4 regions of the Allobosea sp. Tri-49 genome follow, and region 3 is predicted to be linked to each of the others. Evidence: predicted binding sites of a transcription regulator. Region 3 holds the regulator's gene; each other region holds the start of a gene.
What was found. Region 3 encodes PhoB, which activates phosphate uptake and scavenging genes when phosphate is short. Its sites were predicted from a motif close to TGTCATNNANCTGTCAT; they were not measured.
Positions count from the first base shown of each region.

Region 1: a site for PhoB is predicted at 1,190-1,206, ahead of pstS (phosphate ABC transporter substrate-binding protein PstS). Genes of this name have one in related genera too.
Region 2: a site for PhoB is predicted at 873-889, ahead of ugpB (sn-glycerol-3-phosphate ABC transporter substrate-binding protein UgpB). Genes of this name have one in related genera too.
Region 4: a site for PhoB is predicted at 1,353-1,369, ahead of BLM15_RS01525 (BtaA family protein). Genes of this name have one in related genera too.

Region 1 covers NZ_CP017946.1:2,908,410-2,910,606, forward strand. Annotated here, with positions in the region: gene BLM15_RS14280 (MipA/OmpV family protein) at 1-376, opposite strand, end outside; gene BLM15_RS14285 (CsbD family protein) at 885-1,091, shown strand; gene pstS (phosphate ABC transporter substrate-binding protein PstS) at 1,272-2,197, shown strand, end outside.
Region 2 covers NZ_CP017946.1:4,069,248-4,071,444, reverse strand. Annotated here, with positions in the region: gene ugpB (sn-glycerol-3-phosphate ABC transporter substrate-binding protein UgpB) at 1-799, opposite strand, end outside; gene BLM15_RS19635 (fumarylacetoacetate hydrolase family protein) at 1,002-2,180, shown strand; gene BLM15_RS19630 (proline racemase family protein) at 2,177-2,197, shown strand, end outside.
Region 3 covers NZ_CP017946.1:4,278,542-4,280,738, forward strand. Annotated here, with positions in the region: gene BLM15_RS20675 (GcrA family cell cycle regulator) at 1-47, shown strand, start outside; gene BLM15_RS20680 (NUDIX hydrolase) at 136-585, shown strand; partial or broken gene BLM15_RS20685 (YnfA family protein) at 582-876, shown strand; gene phoB (phosphate regulon transcriptional regulator PhoB) at 886-1,584, opposite strand; gene phoU (phosphate signaling complex protein PhoU) at 1,613-2,197, opposite strand, start outside.
Region 4 covers NZ_CP017946.1:304,917-307,113, forward strand. Annotated here, with positions in the region: gene BLM15_RS01515 (acyl-CoA dehydrogenase family protein) at 1-659, shown strand, start outside; gene msrB (peptide-methionine (R)-S-oxide reductase MsrB) at 773-1,204, opposite strand; gene BLM15_RS01525 (BtaA family protein) at 1,421-2,197, shown strand, end outside.

The DNA of each region.
Region 1 (2,197 bases), 1.4 Mb from region 3:
AAACACCTGCGGCGAGAGCAGGGTCGATGTCGCCGAGACCGGTCAGGTAGCGCCTGCTCTCCTTGACCTCACGCCCTGGCCGAAGATTCACGAACGCTCCCGCCGTGAAGCCGTTTGCCGAGAAGAGGTTTACGCCGATGCCCTTATCGATGGAGGCAAAGGCGATGTCCCTGTATTTGATCGACACATAGGGAAGCGCAGAGAATTTGGTGTCCTTGGCGCCGAAGAACTTTGGCGAGAACAGGCCGAATGCGCCGAGCTCGACTGTCCAGTCAGGCTTTTTCAGCGCGGTATCCGGGATGGCCTGAGCGGCAGGCCTGGCCAGCTCCGCTGCCGACGCCGCCGACATCGGGAACACAACGGCGAAACCTGCCATCCGGACCCGGCGACCAAACCGCTGCCGCCTGGGCCTGGCGCTGGCGGCAAATCCGGACGGCATCTGATCGGGCACTGCGATCAGAGAGGCATGAACCGGGAAGGCTCCTGGCCCGTTTTCACGGGACGCTCTAGCTATTCTGTCCGGCCGGCCGCAGTAACGCATTTCAAAGCTCCGATCGCATGTCGTCTTGACGGCAAGGCTAGGCAGCCGCGGCTGCGTGCAGGCACAGGGCGTTCCGCCCAATCCATCTGCTCGCTGTAAAGATCGTTGATTGCGCCAGGATTGCCACGGCGGACGACCGCCGCTGATCATCAGGCGCCGAGGCTGTCTGGTAGCCTCCGGCGTCCCGCACGCGGGGCAAACAGGCTTGCGGCTACTTCATATGGCGGCGAGGCTCTGCCGGCGAGCCGGCCCGCTGTCTGGCTTCCGCCCGATCACTTGCGATCGAACCATTCCGCCGCCGGCGCGTTGTTTCAGTACACCATTCAGAACAGGAGGATGTCCGATGGACTGGAACCGTGTCGAAGGAAACTGGAAGCAGCTCAAGGGCAAGGTCAAGGAGCAGTGGGGCAAGCTGACCGATGACGATCTCGATGTCATCGCCGGCAAGCGCGAACAGCTCGAGGGCAAGATCCAGGAGCGCTACGGCATCGAGAAGGACAAGGTCCGGACCGATGTCGACGCCTGGTACGGCCGCCAGACCTGGCACTGACCGTTCGCGGTTGCCGCACGCTGCAAGGCGGGTGTGACCATTGAAGAAAGGCCCCGTCGGCTCGCGCCGGCGGGGCCTTTCGTTTGCCCGGACCGCCCCGTCATCGCAGCGTCACCGCGCCGCCCTAGCGTAACCCTGTTGATCTTGCCCCTTTGCGGGCCCGACAGGGTGGATAGACGCATGAAGCTCCTGGCCAAGCTGGCTGTCGCCAGCGTCCTTCTTGCCTCGTCGGTGGCGCCTGCCTACGCCGAGCCGATCACCGGCGCCGGTTCGAGCTTTGCCTTCCCGGTCATCGGCAAATGGGCGCAGAGCTATCGCGTCGCCAAGTCGGACGGCGCCGAGATGACCCCGCTCGACATCGGCGTCGACTACGAGCCGGTCGGCTCGCTCGGCGGCGAGGTCCGCGTCACGCAGCGCGCCGCCGATTTCGGCACCTCCGACCGGCCGCTCTCCTCCGAGGAATTGCAGCGCTCGGCCCTGATCCAGTTCCCGATCGTCATGGGCGGCATCGTCCCCGTGGTGAACCTCGACGGCGTCGGCCCCGGCCAGATCAGGTTCACCGGCGCCCTGCTCGCCGACATCTATCTCGGCAAGATCAAGCTCTGGTCCGATCCGGCGATCAAGGCGGCCAATCCCGAGCTGAAGCTGCCCGATGCCCCGATCAGCGTGATCTATCGTGCCGATGGTTCGGGCACGAGCTTCAACTGGACCGACTATCTCGCCAAGGCGAGCCCGGAATGGCGCGAGAAGATCGGCGTCAATACGCAAGTCGCCTGGCCGGTCGGGAAGGGCGCCGAGCGCAGCCAGGGTGTGACGGACGCGGTGAAGCGGACGAAGAACGCGATCGGCTATGTCGAGTTCGGCCAGGTCGTGCGCGCCGGCCTCGCCTATGCCCAGGTGCAGAACAAGGCCGGCGCCTTCGTGAAGCCGGATCCGGCGAGCTTCACCGCGGCCGCCGCTAGCGCCGAATGGGCCAAGGCCAAGGATTTCGGGCTGATGCTGACAGATGCACCGGGCGTCGACGCCTACCCGATCGTCGCCACCACCTTCGCCCTGGTGCCGAAGCCGCGGACGCGCCGCACGCAGGAAGTGCTCGACTTCTTCCG
Region 2 (2,197 bases), 210 kb from region 3:
GCGGGCATTCGCCCGACGTGAAGCGGCCCTCGCCGGTGTTGGTGCGGCCGGAATAGGAGAACACGCCTTCCTTCTGCAGGTTGGCGAGATTGGTCAGGTGCTTGACGAAGAGATCGCTATTGATGCGGAACTCGGTGTCGAAGCCGTCGAAGCCGTTGGCCTTGGTGCCGACCGGCACGTTGTGCCAGGCGCCGAGCTGCTCGATGTTCGCCCAGGTCGTCCAGGCGGTCGAGAAGCCGCACTTGTCGAAGCCGGCGGCCTTCAGCTTCTTGGCGGCCTCGAAGACTTCCGGCCAGGTCTTCGGCGGGGCTTCCGGCAGGCCGGCCTTCTTCAGCGCGTCCTTGTTGTACCACATCACCATCGAGGACGAGTTGAACGGGAAGGAGAGCATCTCGCCCTTCGTCGTCGAATAGTAGCCGGTGATCGCTGGCAGATAGCTCTTCGGGTCGAAGCTTTCGCCGGCGTCCTTCATCACGTCGGCGACAGGCTTGATCGCACCCTTAGCCGACATCATCGTCGCGGTGCCGACTTCGAAGACCTGCATGATGTGCGGCGCATTACCGGCACGGAAGGCGGCGATGCCGGCGTTCAGCGTGTCGGGGTAGGAACCCTTATAGGCGACGACGACCTTGTAGTCCTTCTGCGAGGCGTTGAACTCCTCGGCCAGCTTGACGACGACGTCGTTGTTGGCGCCGGTCATGGCGTGCCACCACTGGATTTCGGTCTGCGCCAGAGCCGGCGAAGCAGCGGCGAGCGCGAACGCGCCGACCGCGGTCAGGGTCTTCAATTTGAAGGTCATGATCAGCTCCCTCTAAGCCCCCGATATGCGCGGGCGTTCTTGTCGTTGGTGCGCAAGCTAGCATGAAGCCGGGGCGACAGTTCAATGACAAAACGATGACATTTCCGCCCCGCTGTGGACGCGCATCCGCGCACTTGCGATTTTCCGCGGAAGCGGCTGTTCTTCCCGCCCTTTCTGTACACTGCACACAGTCGGATCAGCCATGCCCTCGCTCTCGCTCACGCCCGCCAACACATTGCCGGCCGATGCCGGCCGCGCCGCGCTGGCGGGCCGGATCTGGCGGCCGGATCTCGCCGGGCCGTCGGTGGTTAAGCTGAAGGGCGACGAGGTCATCGACGTCACCGCGACCTTCCCAACCATGCGCGATCTCTGCGAGACGGCCGATCCGGCAGTAGCTTTGCGCGCAGCAGACGGCGAAAGCTTGGGCTCGCTTGCCGATCTTCTCGCCAACAGTTCGGTGACCGCCCGCAATGACGGCAAGCCCTGGCTGCTCGCTCCGGTCGACCTGCAGGCGGTCAAGGCCGCCGGCGTCACCTTCGCCGTCTCGATGCTCGAGCGCGTCATCGAGGAGAAGGCCCGCGGCAACCCGGCGGCCGCCGCCGAGATCCGTGCCGAGATCGGCAAGCTCATCGGCGACGATCTCTCCAAGCTCAAGCCCGGCTCGCCCGAAGCGATGAAGCTGAAGGAGGTGCTGATCGCCCAGAACAGCTGGAGCCAGTATCTCGAGGTCGGCATCGGGCCGGACGCCGAGATCTTCACCAAGGCGCCGCCGATGTCGGCGGTCGGCACCGGCGCCGATGCCGGCCTGCATCCGGGTTCGAGCTGGAACAATCCCGAGCCGGAGATCGTGCTCGTCGTCGCCTCGGATGGCCGTATTGTCGGCGCCAGCCTCGGCAACGACGTCAATCTGCGCGATTTCGAGGGCCGCTCGGCGCTGCTTCTGGGCAAGGCCAAGGACAACAATGCGGCCGCCGCGATCGGCCCGTTTATCCGCTTCTTCGACGGCGACTTCTCGCTCGACCATGTCCGCAGGACGACAGTGAGCCTCACCGTCGAGGGCGAGGATGGCTTCACGCTGGAAGGCTCGTCCTCGATCGCCATGATCAGCCGCGACCCGGCCGATCTCGCCGCGCAGATGCTCGGCCCGCACCACCAATATCCGGACGGGGCGGTGCTCTATCTCGGCACCATGTTCGCGCCGATCAAGGATCGCGACTCGGTTGGCGGTGGCTTCACCCACAAATACGGCGACATCGTCACGATCGCTGCCCCCGAGCTCGGCGCGCTGGTGAACCGGATGCGCCGCACCGACGAGTGCGAGCCCTGGCGCTTCGGCGCCTCGCATCTGATGCGCAACCTCGCCAAGCGCGGGCTGCTGTGACGCGGCTCGCCTACATC
Region 3 (2,197 bases):
AGCCGGCCGCCGACCGCCGCCGCGACCGCAAGATCATTCGCGCCTGAGCGAGCGACGCGAGACTTCCAGAATGCGAAAAGCCGGCCGAAAGGCCGGCTTTTTTGTCGATAGCCCGGCTCGATGCAGGAGGCATGCATGAACGCCCCCAGACCTCGCCCGATTGAGTATGCTTGTGCCCTACCGATCAGGGATGGGCGGCTCCTGCTGGGACTGAGGTCGCCGCATCGCCGGAACCGCCCATCCTGCTGGGACACGATCGGCGGCCACCTTGAGGCGGGCGAGACCGCCGAGTCCGCCCTTATCCGCGAGCTCCAGGAGGAGACCGGCATCACTCCGACAGATTTCCGCCGCTTCGAGGCCATCGAGACGACGGAGACGGACGGCGTCACCCCCGCGCTCTGGCATCTGTTCACAGTGAGCAAATGGGCGGGCGGCGATCCCACGATCAGTAATGACGAACACAGCGAGATCCGCTGGTTCACGTTCGGCGAGGCCCCATCGCTGACACCGCTGGCGTCCGAGGCTTACCGCCCTGTCTTCGCCCGGCTCACCGCAGCCTTAGGGCCGGGCACGTATTGGCTATGATCGCAATCTATGCAGGCGCGGCGTTGGCCGAGATCGCCGGCTGCTTCGCCTTCTGGGCCTGGCTGAAGCTGGACAAGCCGGTCTGGTGGCGCTCGCAGCCTTCGGCTGGCTGCTGACGCTGGTCGATAGTCCCGCGGCCGGCCGCGCATACGCCGCCTATGGCGGCATCTACATCGTTGCGTGCTGGCGTGGATGGCGCTGGTCGAGAAGATCGCGCCGGACCGCTACGATCTCGCCGGCGCCGCACTTTGCCTCGCCGGTGCGGCTGTCATCATCGCCGCGCCGCGCTGACCAGAACCATCAGCCGCGCGCAAAGGTCTCGTCGAAGGCATAGCCGGCGCCGCGCACGGTGCGCAGAGGATCCTTGGCGTTGGCCGGCGTGATCGCCTTGCGCAGGCGCCCGACATGGACGTCGACGGTGCGCTCGTCGATATAGACGTCGCGACCCCAGACAGCGTCGAGCAGTTGCGCGCGGGAATAGACCCGGCCCGGCGCCTGCATCAGGAATTCGAGCAGGCGGAACTCGGTCGGGCCGAGATGCAGTTCCATGCCGGAGCGTCGGACGCGTCGCGTCGTGCGGTCGAGCTCGAGATCACCGGCCGCGAGCAATCCGGCGACATGGCCGGGCTTGGCACGGCGCAGCAGCGCCTGGATGCGGGCGATCAGCTCGGGCAGCGAGAACGGCTTGACGACATAGTCGTCGGCGCCGGTGGCAAGGCCGCGCACACGCTCGGTCTCTTCGCCGCGGGCGGTCAGCATGATGATCGGCACGCGCTCGGTATCGCGCCTTGTGCGCAGGCGCCGGCAGAGCTCGATGCCGGAGAGACCGGGCAGCATCCAGTCGAGCAGGACGAGATCCGGCGTGTGGTCACGCAGATGCAGCTCGGCATCGTCGCCGCGCGCCACGCTGTCGACCTCGAAGCCCTCGGCCTCGAGATTATAGCGCAGCAGCAGGGTCAGCGGCTCCTCGTCCTCGACGATCAGGATGCGTGCAGGCATGTCAGCGTCCGTTCAAAACGTCCGCCGGTCAGCCATTGGCTGCCGGCAGGTCGACGAGGATGTTGGTGGTGTCGAGCTTGGGCCGGGTCTCGTCGATTGACTGACCGGTGACGAGGTAATGGATGGTCTCGGCGATGTTGGTGGTGTGGTCGCCGATGCGCTCGACATTCTTGGCGCAGAAGAGGAGGTGCGTGCAGAAGGTGATGTTGCGCGGATCCTCCATCATGTAGGTCAGGAGCTCGCGGAACAGCGAGGTGTAGAGCGCGTCGATCTCGTCGTCGCGGCGCCAGACCTCCATCGCCTTCTGCTCGTTGCTGGCGGCGTAGGCATCGAGCACGTCCTTGAGCTGAGCCTGGACCAGGCGGCTCATATGCTCGAGGCCTACCACGGCACGATGCGGCGGCGAGAACTGGCCGGAGATCGCGACGGCGCGCTTGGCGATGTTCTTGGCGAGGTCGCCGACGCGCTCGATATCGGCGGCGATGCGGATCGCGGAGATCAGCTCGCGCAGGTCGTTGGCGAGCGGCTGGCGCCGGGCGATGGTCAGCACCGCCTTCTCCTCGACCTCGCGCTGGAGATTGTCGAGGCGCTGGTCGGCGCTGATGATCTTCTG
Region 4 (2,197 bases), 2.0 Mb from region 3:
AGCGCCAGCTGATCGACCAGCCGATCATGCAGAACGTCCTCGCCGACCTCGCCATCGAGGCGGAGGCCGCCGCCTGGCTCGCCTTTCGACTGTTCGCCGCGGTCGACCGGCAGGAGCAGTCGGAGAGCGAGAAGCTACTGGCCCGGATCGGCGCGCCATTGGCGAAATACTGGGTGGCGAAGCGCACGCCGGCCGTCGTCGTCGAGGCGCTGGAATGCCATGGTGGCAACGGCTTCATCGAGGAGAACCCGATGGCGCGGCATTATCGCGAGGCGCCGCTCAACTCGGTCTGGGAAGGCTCGGGCAACGTCATCTGCTTGGACGTGCTGCGCTCGCTGGAACGCGAGCCGGGCTCGCTGCAGGCGCTGCGCGCCGAGTTCCATGCGGTTTCAGGGCAGGACCGGCGCTACGATGCGGCGGTGCAAGCGCTGGACAATGACCTGCATGAGCTCATCCGCCATGAGGGCCAGGCGCGTTTGCTGACCGAGCGATTGGCGCTGATGCTGCAAGGTGCCTTGCTGATCCGTCATGCGCCACATGCCGTGGCGGACGCCTTCGTCGCGACACGGCTCGGCGGGCACTGGTCCGGCCATTTCGGCGACCTGCCGCTGGCGGTCGATGCGGCGACGCTGGCAAGAAGGGCGGTGCCGGAGGTTTGAGGCGCTCGAGGCGCAACCGTCATTGCGAGGAGCGGAGCGACGAAGCAATCCAGGGCCGGTAGAACTCTACGTCTCCCTGGATTGCTTCGCTGCGCTCGCAATGACGGGGAGGCTCAGCCTGCTTCCGCCTCGAAATCCATCGCCACGCCGTTGATGCAGTAGCGCAGGCCGGTCGGGGGCGGGCCGTCGGGGAAGACGTGGCCGAGATGGCCGCCGCAATTGGCGCAGTGCACCTCGACCCGGCGCATGCCGAAGCTGTGGTCGACGCTCTCCTCGACCGCGCCTTCCAGCGGCTGGTCAAAGCTCGGCCAGCCGGTGCCGCTCTCGAATTTCTTGTGCGACCGGAACAGCTTCTGGCCGCAGCCGGCACAGGAGAACGTGCCGGCGCGCTTCTCGAAGTTCAGCGCGCAGGAGCCGGCCCGTTCGGTGCCGTGGCCGCGCAGCACCTGATACTGCTCCGGCGTCAGCTTCGCGCGCCACTCGGCATCGCTGAGCTGGAAGGGGAAGTCGCGCTCTGGCTTTTCGGTTTTGGCAAACAGATCCATCAGGCCCATGCGAGGCTCCTTTGCGCTGTCTTGTCGGGATTGTCGCGCGAGATATGGGGATTTGTCTTCCTGATTTCATCCTCGCGCAACGCGGCCTGTTTCACGTTTGCGTTCGGCGGCGACCGGTCTCTTCTCCGAGCCTCTGCCGCGTCACCCAACCGTCACGCGACTCCTCTAGTCGGCTCGCCATCGCAACGGGCGCAGACGAGGGGCCTCGTGACGCAGACGATCCGCGCGGTAAAGCGCACGACCAATCTCGGCCTGACCACCGCCGTTCATCGCAGCAAGCCTCTCTCGCGTGCCGGCCTGCTCGAACGGATGTTCACGCTCGCCTTCTCCGGCCTGGTCTATCCGCAGATCTGGGAGGACCCGGTCGTCGACATGGAGGCGCTCGCGCTGCAGCCCGACGATCATCTCGTCGCCATCGCTTCCGGCTCCTGCAACATCCTCTCCTATCTCACGGCCGATCCGGCGCGGATCAGCGCGATCGACCTCAACGGCGCCCATATCGCGCTCGGGCATCTCAAGCTCGCAGCATTGGCCGAGATCGACGATCACGCGATCTTCCGCCGCTTCTTCGGGCAGGCGCAGTCGAAGGCCAATGTCGAGACCTATGACCGGCTGATCGCGCCGCGGCTCGATGCGGTCAGCCGCGCCTATTGGGAAGGGCGCAACCTCGTGGGCCGACGCCGGATCGAGCTGTTCGCCCGCAATTTCTATCGCTATGGCCTGCTCGGCCGCTTCATCGGCACCGGGCATTTCCTTGGGCGCCGCCTCGGTTGCGATCCCAGGGTCATGCTGCAGGCGAAGACGATGGAGGAGCAGCGGGCGCTGTTCGAGCAGCATCTCGCGCCGGTCTTCGACAAGAGGCTGGTGCGCTGGCTGGTGCGCCAGCCGGCTTCGCTCTACGGGCTCGGCATTCCGCCAGCGCAGTACAAGGCGCTTGCCGCCGATGGTGACGCCGGCATCCGGGGGGTGCTGCGCCACCGGCTG